Regions from separate parts of the Priestia sp. YIM B13491 genome, predicted to be linked through region 1. Evidence: riboswitches for the same ligand, from Rfam matches in the RefSeq annotation. Region 1 holds a riboswitch; each other region holds the start of a gene.

Region 1 (4,458 bases):
CAATTAATACAGCGCCTGACTGGATGTATGGATCAGAGAAATCGTATTTCTTTTGACGATCTTCACGAATACCAACTTCATTAGCAATCATGTCAAATCGTTTAGCATCTAATCCAGCAAACATGCCATCCCACTGTGTTTCTTTGAACTCAGCTTTTACGCCAAGACGTTTAGCTACTTCTTGAGCCAATTCTACATCAAACCCAGTTAGCTTTTGTTTGTCGTCATGAAAAGTGAACGGAGGGTATGTACCTTCAGTTCCAATTGTTAATACGCCATCTTTTTTCACTTTATTATATAAATCTTCTTGTGAAGATTTATTGTCTCCATTGTTTGCTTCATTTTTTGAGCTAGAACCGCATGCGGCAAGCACAACTGTGAAAGCTAATAGTAGCGACAAAAGTGCAGCAAATTTCTTCATTTTCTAAACCCCCTAGTATTCTGATAGGAAATGATACTCTGTGATACTAAACAAGAACACAGCAAAAGTCAACAAAAAAAACTTATACGATTAATGTGACTTAAAATAAGGGAAATATACCTTCTATACACGGTTTGTCATAAGGATACAGAAAGATTTTAAAATTTGGATTTAGTGGATTTTTAAGGGAGATTTGAGGAGTAAAAAGGAAGTTTCATGCGACGATTTTCTCTTTCATTTTTTCATGACTTTTGGTGCAATAAACATATAGTTAAATGTTAAGGTAGAAATAAATTCCTTATGGTACACTTAAAGAAGAATTTATGAAACGGAGCGATATGATGAAAGCCATAAACTTAATCTCAATTGCCTTTGGTGCTATCGCTGGTACATATGCACGTTATTTGCTGAATCTTTCCTTATTATATACGGGCTATCCAATAGGAACGGTAATTGAAAACCTATTAGGAAGCTTCATACTAGGCCTATTAACAGGATTTTTTGTGTGGAAAAAGCCAAAAGAATGGATAAAGCTTGGACTAGGAGTTGGCGTATGCGGCGGTTTTACAACGTATTCAACGTTTGCAGGAGATGTCATTTCTCTCACTCAGCACCATTTATTTGGTGGAGCAATTTATGTATTTGTCTCTTTAGTAGGTGGAATCTTTCTTGCTTTAGCAGGCTATCTATGCGGTGAAGCGGCAGGAAAAAATTTAGTGAAAGTACATGAGGTGAAGTAAATGAGCATAGTGAGCTTGGCACTTGGCGGGGCAGCTGGAGGAATATGCCGTTATCTTTTGGGTTTAAAAGTTACAAAAACAGTTTCAAACCCTCCTTTTCCAGTATCAATGCTGTTTGTAAACTTGCTCGGTGCGTTTGGACTTGGTCTTTTTTACGGTAGTTATTATGGAAAGGTTCCGAGTCATGCTTATGATGATTCAATATTTTTAATGATTGGCATTGGGTTTTTTGGTGCCTTTACCACTTTTTCAACGTTTAGTGTGGAAACCGTACAGTTAATTCGAGAAAAATCTTATCGAAAAATGTTGGCGTACGTGGGGATTTCAGCATTTGGAACAGTTGGTTTATTTACAGTCGGTTTACTGGCAGGGACGTTTTTATTTAAGTAAAGAGAACGTTTCTAGTAGGGAAAAACAAAAAGACGGAGAAGTAGAGAATGGATAGAAAAGCAGAAGTTTGGAAATACATTTTGTTGATTGTAGCTGTTGCAGGTCAGATCATCGGTTTTTTATTTTTATTTATAAATGTTGTGGCAGCATTTATTTTTTACGGTTTTTATATTCTAACTTTTATTATGTTACTCCTGCTGTTTATATGGGATCGGAAAAAGGAAAAAGACAAAGAAGAATTCGACGACTATACCGATTACTAACCATATAAAAAGCAGAATGATGCGGTGCGCCGAGCCTCTTAGTAAAGAAGCCTAAAAGATACCTCTATAAAAGGAAGAGAGCCGTAAGAGCATAAAGGGATATTGTATTTACATCTAGTTGTGTTATAATTTTAAGTACGAAAACAAAATCAATAAATAGCAATCACTAGGGGAGCTTTTGAAGCTGAGACGAATGTATTTCGGACCCTTTGAACCTGATCTGGTTTGGACCAGCGTAGGGAAGTGGCGATCATGTTTACATAAAGATGCATGCTAACCACTCTACGTTGTAGAGTGGTTTTTTGTATGTAATAAAGCCCTCTACACAAGATGAAGTGATTGAAATTTCTCTTTATTCTGAATGGAAAGGTTTCGATCATGTGGATATTCCTAAATTTCATGTCATTACAACAGATAAGCAGCCAATCGAAGAGCTTCAAAAAATTTTAACAGCTATCGCGCCTTTTGCGGGCGCCGTTCATATTAGAGAAAAAGAAAAAACGGCAAAGCAGATTCAATGTTTACTAGAAAGCCTGCCATTTTGTTGCTCTAAAATTATTGTGAACGATCGAGTTGATGTAGCGCATGCTTTAAAAGCAAAAGGCGTACAGCTTGCCTATCATAGTTTAGACGTTTCGTTTGTTATAGACGCATTTCCTTCTCTCATGGTCGGAAAGTCAGTTCACTCTGTGGAAGAGGCTTTAGAAGCTGAAAAAGATGGTGCTCACTACATTCTATACGGACATATTTATTCAACACATTCAAAAAAAGGATTAAGAAGTCGAGGGATAGCAGCGCTAAAAGAAGTAGTAGATGCTGTGCAGATACCGGTTATTGCCATTGGAGGAATTACACCTGTAAATGCCAAAGAGGTGCTGCAAACAGGAGCACACGGTATAGCTGTGATGTCTGGTGTCATGCTTGCGCAAGATCCCCTTAAAGCGATTAAACAATATTCTCATATATGGACATCTGGAGGTGGAGAAAATGAAGCAGCATTATGATGTACTGTTAATCGGAGGAGGTATAATCAGCTCTTCTATCGCTTATCATTTGTCAAAACAAGGAGCGTCAGTAGCTATTCTTGAACGCAATCAAATTGGTTGTGAAGCTTCAAGTGCAGCCGCTGGTATTTTAGGTGCTCAAGCTGAAATTGATGAAGAAGGTCCTCTTTTAGACCTTGCTATTAAGAGCAGAAGCATGTTTCCCGAACTGGTGAAGGAACTAAAAGAAAAAACGGCCATCGACGTAGAGCTCATTCAAAAAGGCTTATTAAAAGTTGCTGTAACAGAAGAAGATGCACACGTATTAAAGAAAAAAGCCGCTCAGCACCACCGGTGGGATGAACATGTAAGATGGATCGATGTAAAAGAAGCGCGTTTGTTAGAACCCGGGCTTTCTCCAGACATATACGGAGCCATTACAATACCGGGAGACGGCCAGCTAGCTCCGGCTAAGTTAACCCAGGCTCTTGCTCATGGAGCCTTGTATCACGGAGCAGATGTATTCGAATACTGTGACGTTCATTCTCTTATTATGGAAAATGAAACGGTAAAAGGTGTACAGACGTCCAAAGGCTCTTTTTATGGAGAAAAAGTAGTTATTGCAGCAGGCTCATGGGCTAAACGCTTTATTTCTTCTGAACATTTAGGTCAGGTGTTTCCTGTAAAAGGGGAGTGTATTGCTCTGCAAAGTCATAAGCCACTGCTTTCTAAAACGATTTTTTTAGATGAAGGTTTTTACTTAGTGCCAAAGACTGGTGGAAGAATCGTAATAGGGGCAACTAAGCTACAGCATGATTTTACCAAGACGGTTTCTGCACAAGGTATTCAATTTTTGCTGAATAAAGCTTCTGCGCTTCTGCCGGCTATTAAAGATGCTACATTTGAAAAAGCATGGGCAGGTCTTCGTCCACAAACAAATGATGGCTGGCCTTATTTAGGAGAGCATCCTGAAATAGCGAATCTACACATGGCGTTTGGCCACTACCGAAATGGTATTTTATTAAGTGCTGCAACTGGAAAAATTATGGCTGATGCTTTGTTAGGGAAAAAGCCGAATCATTCATTTTTTACATCATTTCAGCTAACTAGAGTAATGGAGGGAGTTCATTGAATCTAATCATTAATGGTAAGACCGTTACTGTTGGAGATGAAATTGAAACGGTTCAGCACTTGTTGCAGGCTCAGAACCTGCATGAACGAGTGGTAATTGTTGAGCTAAACAAGAATATTTTACAAAAAGAAGAACATAGTGATGCAAGTTTGAAAGATGGAGATGCATTAGAAGTCGTTTCATTTGTAGGAGGAGGATGAAGAGTATGTTAAAAATTGGACAATATACATTTAATTCACGTTTATTATTAGGAACAGGGAAATTTCCAGACTTTACGACTCAGCGTCAAGCGGTAGAAGAGTCGGAGACCGAAATTTTAACATTTGCTGTTAGACGAATGGATATTTTTGATCAAAATCAGCCTAATTTATTAGAAGCGCTTGATGTGAAGCGTTTCACTCTTTTGCCTAACACTGCTGGAGCAAAAAATGCAGAAGAGGCCGTACGTATTGCTAAATTAGCAAAGGCTTCTGGACTTTGTGACATGGTGAAAGTAGAAGTAATTGGATGTGATAAAACGCTGCTTCCT
Region 2 (4,458 bases), on a different contig from region 1:
ATGCAGCGTCTTACGGAAGAATGTGAGGATTCAACGATAATGTGCTGACAATTTTGCTGAACAAATAATAACTTTCCTTCAAGCTGCTTAATTTGTTTTTTAAGCTGTTCTACTTCATTATTGATAGATATTTGAACCACTGTTAACAAACTCTTTAGCTTTTTCTTTCATTCCTTCTTTTCTTACTTCGTTTACATCTTTTTCATTTTCTTGAGCCATGTTACGAATATCTTGAGAAATACGCATCGAACAGAATTTAGGTCCACACATTGAACAGAAATGGGCTGTTTTAGCACCTTCAGCGGGAAGTGTTTCATCGTGATATTCTTTTGCGCGCTCTGGATCTAGTGACAGGTTAAATTGATCATTCCATCTAAATTCAAATCTTGCTTTAGACAGAGCATTATCGCGTTTTTGTGCTCCTGGATGGCCTTTTGCTAGGTCAGCAGCATGCGCAGCAATTTTATAGGTGATAACGCCTTCGCGAACGTCTTCTTTATTCGGGAGTCCTAAATGTTCTTTTGGCGTTACGTAGCAAAGCATAGCTGTCCCAAACCAGCCAATCATTGCAGCACCAATACCTGATGTAATATGGTCATAGCCTGGAGCGATGTCGGTTGTAAGCGGTCCAAGAGTATAGAAGGGAGCTTCCTGGCATATTTCCATTTGTTTATCTACGTTTTCTTTGATGAGATGCATTGGAACATGTCCAGGACCTTCAATCATAACTTGAACATCGTGTTTCCAAGCAATTTTAGTTAATTCACCAAGCGTTTCTAATTCACCGAACTGTGCCTCATCATTAGCATCTGCAATGGAACCAGGACGTAGCCCATCGCCAAGCGAAATAGCAATATCGTATGCTTTACAGATTTCACAGATTTCTTCAAAGCGAGTATATAAAAAGTTCTCTTCATGATGAGCTAAACACCACTGCGCCAAGATGGATCCTCCGCGTGAAACAATACCTGTCGTACGTTTCGCTGTCAGGGGAATATAACGTAAAAGAACACCTGCGTGAATAGTAAAGTAATCAACACCTTGTTCTGCTTGTTCAATTAATGTATCGCGGTATGCTTCCCACGTTAGATCTTCTGCTACGCCTTTTACTTTTTCAAGCGCTTGGTAAATAGGAACGGTCCCTACAGGAACAGGCGAGTTGCGGATAATCCATTCGCGTGTTGTGTGAATATCCTTTCCTGTTGATAGATCCATAATTGTATCGGCTCCCCAACGCGTTGCCCATGTCATTTTTTCTACTTCATCTTCAATAGCTGAACGAATAGCTGAATTTCCGATATTAGCATTAATTTTCACATGGAATTTGCGGCCGATAATCATCGGTTCGCTCTCAGGGTGATTGATATTATTAGGGATAATTGCACGTCCTCTTGCTACTTCTTCACGCACAACTTCAGGATTCATCTGTTCACGAATAGCGATAAATTCCATTTCGGGCGTGATGATTCCTTTTTTCGCATAGTGCATTTGCGTTACATTTTGATTTTTTTTCGCGCGCAAAGGTAAACGTTTAGTGATAAAGCGCTCGTACTGATCTCTTGGATCACCGTCATAATAACCGTTATCCTGTGGCTGAACCGTACGGCCTTGATATGTTTCTACATCGTTTCGTTCTGCAATCCACTTTTCGCGCAGAGCCGGTAATCCTTTTTGTAAATTAATTTCATAACAGGGATCTGTATAAACACCGCTCGTGTCGTATACACGTACGGGACTATTTTCTTCTTCCCCAAAAGATCCTGTAGTAGGAGACTGATGAATTTCACGCATAGGCACTTTAAGGTCTTCTCTGGATCCTTGGACATATACTTTGTGACTGTTTGGAAAAGGCTTTTTCATAGAAACTGATACATTTTGTTTTGACATTACATATTCCTCCGGTTTCGCATAAAGTGTAGCTATACCGAACCATAAAAAAATCGGGTTCTGTGATAGACAGAACCCGATGGAATAGGCGAAAAAAGAATAAACATATACTATTCTTTTCAAGACTACTTCCCTCCGCTGGTATAACCCAAATCAGGTTCAAAGGGTTAAAGAGTTTTATTGCACTCTTCTCTCAGTCTGAGCTATCAGACACCCCTAGTAGAAATAACATTCAAATTATTCAATTTACGGCTTAAGTTTACCATCATTCGGTAAAAAATCAACCCTTAAATAAAAAAAGCTAGACAATTAACGTTGTCTAGCGGCATCGATTGCAATCACAATAGCTGTAATAATGTGCATGATAAACCCTAAAAATGGAATCCAAGCAACCAGTGAAGTAACAATCCCTAGTATGTTTCCATACGCAGATAACCCTCGTCTATTAGCTAAAATGAGCGTGATAGCATGAAGAATAAATCCAATAAAAAGAGGAGTATAACTAAAGCCCATAACAATCCCGGCGCCAATTAAAGGAATTCCCAGCAAGGCTTCATACCCAGCAGTCACCCATTTCATTGTACGTACATTTCCATTCATAGTAAAAAGCCTCCTAAAAAAGATACTACTATATACGAGTAAAGAGAGAAAAAAGTTTCAAATTACTTAGGGGATATGCCGTATAAGCAAGCACTAGTTGATTAAAATGATAGATGACAGTAAAGGGGATGGAAAAAACATAATGATTTAGTCATTTTTGTACACTAAAGAAAAATAGTCTAGATGATTCATTTTTAGCTAAGGAACCGGAATTTATACCGAACATAGTGACTACTTTCTAATATAAATAAAAGCTGATATCGTGTTTTTTGATTATAGCATGTAAGGTTTTTATTACAAATTATTAAAGATTCTTATCTTTTTGCAAATACACATTGTATTTCATAGTTTTAACAATTATGATAAAAAAGCAAGTGTCAAAATAGGAAAATAGTTGAGCATGTAAAACTAAGCGATAAGCTTATTAATTTGAAAGAAAGGCAAGGTACATAGCTTTATGTGGGAAATTATTGTAGCAATCATTTTAGGGATTGTAGAAGGTTTAACAGAGTTTGCTCCTGTTTCGTCAACTGGGCATATGATTATTGTGGATGACCTATGGTTAAATTCCAAAGAATTATTTTCATCTCCAGTAGCTAATACATTTAAAATTGTTATTCAGCTAGGGTCGATCTTAGCAGTAGTAGTTATTTTTAAAGATCGTTTCATTAATTTATTAGGATTGGGAAAAAAGCCAGCTGCTCCAATTGGGCCGACAAATCGCTTGAATTTAATGCAGGTAATTGTTGGTTTGTTACCCGCAGGAGTGTTAGGACTTTTGTTTGATGATTACATTGATGAACATTTGTTTTCTTTAAATACGGTGCTAATTGGCTTAGTAGTCGGAGCTGTATTAATGATTCTAGCAGATTTGTTTGGACCTAAACGTCCGCGTGTAGAGACGGTGGACCAAATGTCTTATGGACAAGCACTGGGTATAGGACTGTTTCAATGTATTGCTCTTTGGCCAGGTTTTTCTCGTTCAGGCTCAACGATTTCAGGAGGAGTTCTTCTTGGAATGAGCCATAAGGCAGCGGCAGATTTTACATTTATTATGGCAGTGCCAATCATGGCAGGAGCAAGTGGACTTTCATTGGTTAAAAACTGGCAGTATTTCACATCAGATGCGCTACCGTTTTTTATTGCTGGTTTTATCAGCGCCTTTATTTTTGCGCTGGTATCTATTCGCTTTTTCCTGAAATTAATTAATCGTATCAAATTAGTACCGTTTGCACTATATCGAATTGTGTTAGCAGCCATTCTATATTTTGTATTTTTATAAAATAAACACGCGAGTTCTTTAGTCCCGTAAGCTTCTAATAGAGACTCAAAGAGCAAGAAAAAGCTATTGCAATGTTGCAATAGCTTTTTTGCATAAATATATATTATCGCCTTTTGAAAGCGTTTTATAAACATGGGTATTGACAAAACGTGTCGAAAAATAGTAAATTAATATTTGTGCAGTATAAAGTTAAGTAAAAGTAAGACTTCTGTTTAGTTTTATTGACTGTAAAAAACGTATGACAACGTATAGATCGTTTTAATTTTATAAAAACTGAATAATAAGCTTAATCGTATAGAGCGGGGGAATCATTATCGGCAGTAAAGCTGCCTTGGGGTGAATCCTTACAAAAGGTAGGAAACTCTCAATTCCGAATCCGACAGTTAACCCCGTTTGCTTCATTGAGAGAAAGAGCCCAAAATAGCGTAAGTAAAAGGCTGTTCTTTCTTAAGAATAGTCTTTTTTTGTTTTTTCAGAAAAGTATATACAAATGTCATACATCTTTGGGGAGGTACATCTATGAAAAAAATTCGTTTTGGTTTGGCTACGCAGATTTTTACCGGATTAATCCTCGGTGTTCTTGTAGGGGTAATTTGGTTTAACGATCCGCGTGTAGTAACATACCTACAGCCGCTAGGAGACCTATTTTTAAGATTAATTAAGATGATTGTTATTCCAATTGTTATCTC
Region 3 (4,458 bases), on a different contig from region 1:
CTGATGGGATACCTACCACAAACACAAGAATCCCTGATAAAGAAGCGTAGCGAGTTCGTTTTGTCTGATCGTCTTTGGTTAAAGCAGCTACGATAATTTCCAGAAGTGAAAAAGCAGACGTAAGCGTAGCAAATAGAAATAAAATTAAAAACAGTGCTAAAAAGACGGTACCAAACGGCATTTTCTCAAATACTGTTGGCAAGACCACAAACAAAAGTCCAGGTCCTTCAGTTGGCTTTAATCCAAACGAAAAAACGGCTGGAAAAATAGCCAAGCCCGCCAGCAGCGAAACAAACAAGTTCAAAATAGCAATAGTGCCAGCTGAACGCGTCAAGCTTACTTTTTTCCCTAAATAAGAGCTATATGTCACCATGCAGGATAATCCCACGCAAAGCGAGAAAAACGACTGACCGAGCGCATAGAGAACAGATGACCCTGTAATGGCTGAAAAATCCGGTTTTAAAAAGAACTTTACTCCGTCCATTGCTCCGTCTAATGTTAGAGAACGCACCACGATAATGATAAAACAAATAAATAACAGCGGCATCATGTATTTATTAGCACGCTCTATTCCTTTTTGTACGCCTTTTGAAATAACAAACACTGTAATTAATAAAAACAGCGCCTGTGCACCTAATACTACATAAGGTTGGCTAATGACGGCATTGAACAACGCGCCGTACTCTTTTCCGCTTAGCATACCGGTTACACTCATAATCGTATATAAAATCACCCAGCCGCCAACGACGCTGTAAAAGGAAAGCAAAACGACACAGCTTAGTACTCCCAGCCTGCCAATCCATACCCAAGCGGATTTTGGAGCAATTGCCTTATAAGCACTAATCGCTTCTTTTCCCGTATGTCTTCCAATGATAAATTCTGCCAACAGAAGCGGCAATCCAATAAAAATCGTAAATAAAATAAACAACGCAAAAAATGCTCCACCGCCACTGGTTCCCGTTACGTATGGAAACTTCCATATCGCTCCTAGACCAATTGCTGCCCCAGCAGATGCTAAAATAAAACCGAGGCGTGAAGACCACTGATTTCCTTTACTCATATAATGTTACTCTCTCCTCTTCTAAACTCAAAACTCACCTGATTAGTACTGTACCATAAATGCAGAAGAAAATCATTCCCGTTTTACTTTTTTCTATAAAACGATATCTATATAGAATAGAAAAAATGAAGAAGCAGCTGCTTCTTCATTTTAAGGTCGGTGTTTCTATTCAAAATTTATTCTCTGTACGATGATTCATCTCCACGGTAGGCTTCTTGATTTGAAATTTCTTCAATATGCATATGCCCTTCTCTCTCTAAACGAAGGACCGTACGCTCTGCATCTTCATAGCTCTCGCACGTCACTTGTTTATATTCCATATCATCTTTATCTGTGTAAGCGACTAAATATGTTTCCATTTTAACTCCTCCTATATAACCTGTATGTAACGTATGTTGCCTTTTTCGTTTATTTCTAAACATATAGGCTCCAAACATAAAGCCTAGCATACTATAATAGCGGAACTTCAATTTAAAAAAGTTGAATTTTTCATTATGCACCGATGCAACATGGAGGTTACACTTATGACATTTATTTTATCATTCGTACCAATTGTTGTTCCTTTTGGTATTTTAATTAGCTTAATTGCTTTTACAGCTGCTTTTTTACAATCAAAAGAGCATCATAAAAAGCTCTAGCTTACAAAAGCTAGAGCTTCTTTTTAAAAACGTCTATAGCGTTTAATCAGTCCCACAATAATGGCAATTGCTAATAAAACAATCGAAATAATGACAGTCATGACAATTGGCTGATTTCCACTTTGCTTCACTGCAATGGCAATATAAGCCCAAATAAAAACAAGCGGATAAACAGCGTCTCGGTTTTTTAATGTAAACATGATGCCCAGCACAGCTCCTACCAGCAGCATAATAATCGTCCATGCTAACTCGTTTAAGCCAAGCAAGTGCTGTATTCCATTTGCTTGAAATACGACAAACACATTGACAATAGTCGCAACAGAAATCCATCCAAGATAAAGCGAAATTGGCAGACGCATAAACCATGTCGTCATTCGAGAATGCTGAATAATGGAATACACAATCATTAATGTGCCTAGAATAAAGAGCATAACTAAAAGGGATAACTTATAGTAATCGTTTTGGAAAATAAAGATCCACGCACTATTTAACAAACAGTTTAGAAAAAACCAAATGCCGATACGTGCATATATTTCCTTTTGATCTTCTCTTGCAAAAAATTGGCGTATAACCCAAATGGTTAATAATAAATAAATAACGCCCCAGATAGCAAAGGCATAACCAGCTGGTGTAAACAACGTAGGAACTTGCGCAGAAGCTTCTCCCGTTGTTTTGCCTCCTATTGGAATAGCATTTGCTAAATAATTCACAAGCAGTGTAATAGCCAAGCCTATTGCATTTAATATAGCATACAAACGAAATTTCGCCATTTTGTTCTCTCCTTTCTTCTATTTATATGGGAGTGTTTCGGAGACGAAAACGGCTCTTCCCTTCATTAATACCTCTTCTTCCCTAAAAATATGCATTTTTAAACAAAAATGATTAAAAATAGCTTTAAGAAGCTTCCTCTTTAAAAAATAAAAACGGTTAGCGCACATTTCCCTATAACTCTTTCTATTTTTCAGAATATATGGTAAGTTAAACTTAGATTAATAGGAAGTCCACTAGGGGTGCCACCGGCTGAGACAAGTTTTCTTGATCCCTTTGAACCTGATCTGGCTCATACCAGCGTAGGAAAGTGGCAATGTTCAGTTTTTACTGTCCTTTGCCACTCCGTTTATAAACGGAGTGTTTTTTATTTCCTTTATGTGCTTGTTTGTGACTTCCTCATATTAAAGGAGGATTTTGATGTCATTTTCATCTCAATTAAGACAAGAAGCAAACTATATTTACGAAGCCATTTTTAACCATCCTTTTATTAAAGGAATTGCTGAAGGAAACGTGCCAAAAGAAGCGCTTATTCACTACGTTTCTCAAGATTATGAATACTTAACAGCATTTGTTCGCATTTACGGCGCTGCTTTAACAAAATGCCGCACGCGTACCGAAATGGAAGCCTTTAATGCCGGCATTTCTACGGTATTACATAGTGAAGTACACCCTCACAATAATTTTTGTGAAGTAGCAGGCGTACGTTATGAAGACCTTCACACTGAGACGCTTTCACCGACGGCCAGCCACTACATTAACCATATGACAAGTGTTGCGCATACAGGCAGCTTAGCAGAAATCATTGCAGTGCTTCTTCCATGTCCATGGACGTACGTTGAAATTGGCCAGCGCATTACAGAACAAGTAAATCCATCTCCTTCTCATCCTTTTTATGAATGGATTCAGTTTTATAATAATGAAGAAATGAATGGCACAACACAATGGTTTTGTAACAAGCTTGATGAACTCGCCGAACAAGCGACTGAAGAAGAACGTAACCGTATGAAAGATCACTTCATCAAAAGCTGTGAACTGGAGTATTTATTTTGGGAAATGGCATATACCCAAGAAAAATGGCCGCTTTCTCAGCTTTCCCTTTCAAAATAACGAAAAAGCCTCCTATCAGGAGGCTCTTTTATTTCAATAGTTTTTTGATCATTTTCAAGCTTTGTTTTTCCGAAGGATAGCGGAATGACAAATCAAACTTGGTTGTTTGAGACAGCATGCTTTTAAAATGAGTGAATGTCTGAAAGCTGTCTTTTCCATGATATTGACCCGTGCCGCTTTCTCCCACTCCGCCAAACGGCAAATATGATGTAGCGATATGCATAAGCGTATCGTTTATACAGCCTCCTCCAAATGAAAGGCGCTCCGTTATGACGTTTTGCACATCTTCACTTTCTGTAAATAAGTAAAGAGCTAACGGCTTAGCTTTTTCTTGAACTTTATGAATGACTTCGTCTAGTGTTTCATATTCAATCATAGGAAGAATAGGCCCAAAGATTTCTTCTTGCATAACGTCTGATGTCCAGCTTACTTCACTTAACACCGTAGGTTCTATTGTTAGCGTGTCCTTATTGTACCCGCCTCCAACTATAGCATTTCCGTCTTTTAAAAACTCAACTAGCCGAGTAAAATGACGCTCACTGACAATACGGCCGTAGCGGTCGCTTTCAAGTGGATTACTACCGTAAAATTGAGAAATTGCTTCGCGAAGTTTCTCTACAAGCGGCGCTTTCACTTTTTTATGCACGAGCAAATAATCAGGAGCAACGCACGTCTGGCCTGCATTCATCCCTTTACCAAACATAATTCGCTTCGCTGCAAGATCTAGGTTTGCGTCTTCATGTACAATGCACGGACTTTTTCCGCCTAGCTCAAGCGTGACGGGGATAAGCTGCTTCCCTGCTTCTTGCATAATAATTTTCCCTACATTTACACTTCCCGTAAAGAAAATATAATCAAGGGGCTGTTTTAAAAGCAGGCTTG
Region 4 (4,458 bases), on a different contig from region 1:
TTTTAGTAGCCGCCGCAATCATTTCGCTGCTTAATCCTTGGCTAAGTGCAAGAAGGTCTTCTCCGCTATGCTGATCGGATAAAATATATTCTCTTAAATCCCCTACTGTCCAATTTTTAATAATATCGTAAACAGATGAATCAATCTGACTTTCGATTAATGCCGAGACGTTGTCTTCATCTGCGCTGAGCAGCGGATAGTTTCTGATATCAGCAAGTGTGATATCAGCTAGGACTTGCTTTGCTGCCATTCGTTCTTTCATTGACTCAGCGCTAACTCCTGCGAGCTGATCTCCAGAACGCTCTTCGTTTGCTTTGGCCATGATTTCTTTTAAGCTATAAAATGAAAATGTTTCTCCTAACAATCGTGTAGTTTTAAACATCGTTTCCTCCTTGTATATTTAGTAGATTATGATGAAAAAGCGAGCGTTTTAACGGAAACGGAGATCGCTTCTCCAGCTACTGGTAACCCTAGATCAATGTAATCTCCGTGTGTAAAATCAATTTGATCTAAACAAATAATTTCTAACTCTTTCCTCTGTTTAGCTAATGCTTGTCCTAAAGCTTTTGCAATATCTTGCTCGCATAGAACAACGAGGCACTTAGCTCCTTTAAAACAAGCAATAAATTCAGCGCTTATTACTTTTGCTAATTCTTGAAGCATCTTATAGCTGCAGTAAGGAAAATGAGATAAAGCAATAGCAGCGGGGGGATCTTCTGCGCTGAAAATAGTTGAAGCCTGCATACATGCCGCTCGAGCTCTTTCTTGAAACATCAGCGGATTCCATTTCTCTTCTTGCTGAACAGGTATCTCTACAATCGGTATATTTTTTAACGGCAGCCGCTTTGACCCAATGTATACAGTTGATCCGCTAACTTCTGTATTTTGCATACCAGCCCCAATTACAGTAGCGCGCGTTGTCTCAGCGGCTTGAGATACTTGGATGGATTGAAAATGATATGCTAGAAGCGGACCAACGTCTCCATGTATGGCCACTTCCTTCACTGTTTTTGGCTTTTGCTTCTCCATCATTTCTCCTACTCCTCCTGAAACCATGATCATTTCGGGGATAGAAGATCTTGTATGAGGAGAAACGATCAGCGAGGAATTTTGATTCAGCGCATTTACATAATTCACGGTTTCTTCAGCTAGTAATTGACAGATAGACGAGAGCTTTTCAAATGTTGCTTTTTCACCTTCTCGCAGTGTTAAAGAATTATTTTTCAAAAATTCAGTTAAATGAGAAGAAACGTAGGTAACCAAACCTTCTGAATTCAGACGAATTAATCTTCCTCCCACATGCAGTGTAAACGTTTCTATAACTTTTCCATTTTGACATAAAGCGATGTTAGCAGTTCCTCCTCCTACATCAATATTGGCAATTACTGCATTTGTTTCAGCAGAACGTTCGATTGCTCCTGATCCTTTTGCAGCTAATATTCCTTCTAAGTCAGCGCCGGCTGTTGCAACAACAAAATCCCCAGCATGTTCGGCTAGATAGTGAACGATACTTTCTGCATTTTTCTTTCTGGCCGTTTCTCCTGTGATGATCACAGCACCTGCCTCCACTTGATCTAAGGAGATTCCTGCATTCTTATACTCTTGTTCTAGTAGTACCGTTAATCGTTGAACATCGATTTCAACATCGTTTAGCATAGGAGTGGTATAGATAGAACTTGCATACGTTACGCGACGATCAATAATTTGACAGCCTGGCAGCGTAAACTGATTTTGTTGATTTGCTATTAACAGCTTGCTTACAATCAGTTTTGTTGTACTTGTTCCAATATCTAAACCTATGCTCGTGATCCATTTCTGTAGCATGCTATCAATCCCTTATCTCGTTTGAATATGGTGATTATCATAAAACAGTTTTTTGAATATTTCACTAACTATGTTATCAAACCTGACACACTTTTGTGTAAACAAAGGTGACAAATGACAAAAAAGACTAAATCTTGGTAGATTTAGTCTTTTTGCTTATGATGAGTGTGATTTAGTTATAATCATTCTTGATGCCGATGGAATTAATAGTGAAAGAATGATTAAGCAGGCTATTAGTGATCCTACCATTGAAATCCCGTTCATTGAAAAAGAATACCATAGAGCGGACATGCCCTTTGGCGCATATGATCCCCAGAAAATAATACCCGCAATAAAGTGCCAGAAATACCGTGCGAAGCTGCCGATAATAAGGGATAAAACAATCAAAACAAAAGCTTTTGATCTGTTATTGTTAGCTAAATTTGTTTTAATAGATTGCGAAAAAATACCTCCAAAACCTATAAAAGCAAAAGCCACAATATATTCAATAAACGTTTGCAGCGCTGTTAAAATATAAGCCGTTCCTGTTGCCAACTGTAAAAGCCCCCATAATAGACCAGATAGAGCCCCGCCTTTTACTCCCCAGCGAAAGCACATAATAAAAATGGGCACCATGGAGAACGAAATACTCACAGCCGTTGCAATCTTAATGGAAGGCAAAAGATCAAGTAGAAGTGCCAATGCTGCAAAAATAGCTATTTCAATTTTAGCCTGTAAAGGTAATGCTTTATTCACGTTTCTCACTCCTGTTTTTGAATCATTCATATCAAACGGTTTACACAGGAGTAAGCAAATATATGCTACTATTCCCACATTCCTACGCTAGCGTTAACTAACAGGTTCGAAGGGTCTGAACAATTTGTTCACTCTCAGCACGGCGGCTCCCCCTGTGGTACGTTCGGATATTTATGTAGTATTATGACAACATCCATTATATCATATGTAACAAAATAGATTCGAGAGATTTCAAAGATGTTTCTATTTTCTGAATCTATTTTTTATAATGACAATCGTTTTAGTATTTGGTATACTTCTTTTATGTCAAATGAATATAAAAAACCCTCATCCTAATCGATGAGGTAGAGGTCGCAGTTTTTAATAGTAAAGCAACGGAAATGCAGAGAACATTGAGGATGTTGCTTGAAAGGAAAAATTGCCGAAGTTTAGATCACTTCTCGGTTGATTTAAGCTGGGGCTGTCTCCGAACAGGAACAGAACTGTCACATCATGCGAGTGATGTGAAGAGCTATCTTCACGGAAGGTTGACGCGGTTTTCAGATTTAAAAGCGCGCACATATACTGCGGGCTTTTTTTATGTTATCCCGTCTCTTTCCGTACATTCGAAAGGAGTATTTATCTATGCAAGAGCAGCAAGAATTAAAACGTGGGTTGAAATCTCGCCACTTGACGATGATTTCATTAGGAGGAGCCATCGGAACCGGCTTATTCCTAGCAAGTGGTGGAGCAATTCACACAGCAGGACCTGGGGGAGCGCTTTTAGCTTACGCTATCATTGGTGTCATGGTTTACTTTTTGATGACCAGCCTAGCGGAGCTCGCAGCTTATATGCCTGAAGCCGGTTCGTTTAGTACGTATGCGTCTCGGTTTGTAGATCCATCCTTTGGTTTCGCTCTCGGCTGGAACTATTGGTATAACTGGGCTATTACGATTGCAGCTGAATTATCGGCTGGAGCCCTTATTATGAAATTTTGGTTCCCAAACTCTTCTTCTATTTTATGGAGTGCCCTGTTTTTATTAATTATGTTTGGGCTTAACTACCTTTCTGTAAAAGGATTTGGTGAATCTGAATTTTGGTTTTCGTTAATTAAAGTAGTAACGGTTATCATCTTTTTAGTTATTGGTATTATGATGATTTTTGGTATCTTTAACAATGAAGCACCAGGTTTTAAAAACTTCACGCTTGGTGATGGACCCATTCACGGTGGATTCTTTACTGTCTTAGGTATTTTTATGGCTGCTGGTTTTTCATTCCAAGGAACAGAGTTGCTTGGAGTCGCAGCTGGAGAAAGTGAAGATCCGGAAAAAACGGTTCCTCGCGCAGTTAAACAAGTCTTCTGGCGCATCTTGTTATTTTATATTTTAGCTATTTTTGTTATCGGGATGCTTATTCCATACACAGCGGATTCATTAGCAAGTGATGATGTGCGGGTAAGTCCATTTACTTTAATATTCGAACGAGCAGGTCTGGCGTTTGCAGCATCAGCTATCAATGCCGTTATTTTAACAGCCGTTTTATCTGCTGGTAACTCAGGTATGTATGCTTCTACGCGTATGCTTTGGAACTTAGCGAAAGATGGAAAAGCACCGAGGTTCTTAGCAAAAGTAAATAAACGAGGCGTTCCGGTTAATGCTTTAATCGCAACGGCACTTGTCGGTACACTTGCATTTGGTGCTTCATTTTTTGGAGACGGTGCGGTATACACGTGGTTACTTAACGCTTCTGGTATGTCTGGTTTTATTGCTTGGTTAGGAATTGCCATCAGCCACTATCGTTTTAGAAGAGCATTTGTTGCTCAAGGTCATGATTTGAGTGAACTTCCATATCATGCAAAACTTTTCCCGTTTGGTCCTATCTTTGCCTTTATTTTATGTGCTGTTGTCATTTTAGGTCAA

The links. Region 1 has a riboswitch for thiamine pyrophosphate ahead of ACFX4E_RS23765 (thiamine phosphate synthase). Riboswitches for the same ligand answer to the same signal wherever they lie in the genome.
Region 2: another riboswitch for thiamine pyrophosphate. It lies ahead of thiC (phosphomethylpyrimidine synthase ThiC); the one in region 1 lies ahead of ACFX4E_RS23765 (thiamine phosphate synthase).
Region 3: another riboswitch for thiamine pyrophosphate. It lies ahead of tenA (thiaminase II); the one in region 1 lies ahead of ACFX4E_RS23765 (thiamine phosphate synthase).
Region 4: another riboswitch for thiamine pyrophosphate. It lies ahead of thiT (energy-coupled thiamine transporter ThiT); the one in region 1 lies ahead of ACFX4E_RS23765 (thiamine phosphate synthase).

What each region holds. Positions count from the first base shown of each region.
Region 1 covers NZ_JBHZOR010000009.1:61,261-65,718, reverse strand. Annotated here, with positions in the region: gene ACFX4E_RS23785 (amino acid ABC transporter substrate-binding protein) at 1-421, opposite strand, end outside; gene ACFX4E_RS23780 (fluoride efflux transporter FluC) at 763-1,161, shown strand; gene crcB (fluoride efflux transporter CrcB) at 1,162-1,551, shown strand; gene ACFX4E_RS23770 (hypothetical protein) at 1,599-1,814, shown strand; TPP riboswitch at 1,973-2,073, shown strand; gene ACFX4E_RS23765 (thiamine phosphate synthase) at 2,195-2,818, shown strand; gene thiO (glycine oxidase ThiO) at 2,802-3,929, shown strand; gene thiS (sulfur carrier protein ThiS) at 3,926-4,129, shown strand; gene ACFX4E_RS23750 (thiazole synthase) at 4,135-4,458, shown strand, end outside.
Region 2 covers NZ_JBHZOR010000021.1:11,539-15,996, forward strand. Annotated here, with positions in the region: gene thiC (phosphomethylpyrimidine synthase ThiC) at 118-1,887, opposite strand; TPP riboswitch at 2,001-2,115, opposite strand; gene ACFX4E_RS27440 (hypothetical protein) at 2,197-2,487, opposite strand; gene ACFX4E_RS27445 (undecaprenyl-diphosphate phosphatase) at 2,945-3,769, shown strand; cyclic di-AMP (ydaO/yuaA leader) riboswitch at 4,043-4,182, shown strand; gene ACFX4E_RS27450 (glutamate/proton symporter GltT) at 4,289-4,458, shown strand, end outside.
Region 3 covers NZ_JBHZOR010000004.1:283,610-288,067, reverse strand. Annotated here, with positions in the region: gene ACFX4E_RS16425 (sodium-dependent transporter) at 1-1,060, opposite strand, end outside; gene ACFX4E_RS16420 (hypothetical protein) at 1,237-1,419, opposite strand; gene ACFX4E_RS16415 (TspO/MBR family protein) at 1,722-2,468, opposite strand; TPP riboswitch at 2,695-2,792, shown strand; gene tenA (thiaminase II) at 2,887-3,576, shown strand; gene ACFX4E_RS16405 (aldehyde dehydrogenase) at 3,605-4,458, opposite strand, start outside.
Region 4 covers NZ_JBHZOR010000006.1:51,392-55,849, forward strand. Annotated here, with positions in the region: gene ACFX4E_RS20645 (ethanolamine ammonia-lyase subunit EutB) at 1-382, opposite strand, end outside; gene ACFX4E_RS20650 (ethanolamine ammonia-lyase reactivating factor EutA) at 409-1,824, opposite strand; gene thiT (energy-coupled thiamine transporter ThiT) at 1,981-2,589, opposite strand; TPP riboswitch at 2,622-2,722, opposite strand; lysine riboswitch at 2,897-3,081, shown strand; gene ACFX4E_RS20660 (amino acid permease) at 3,184-4,458, shown strand, end outside.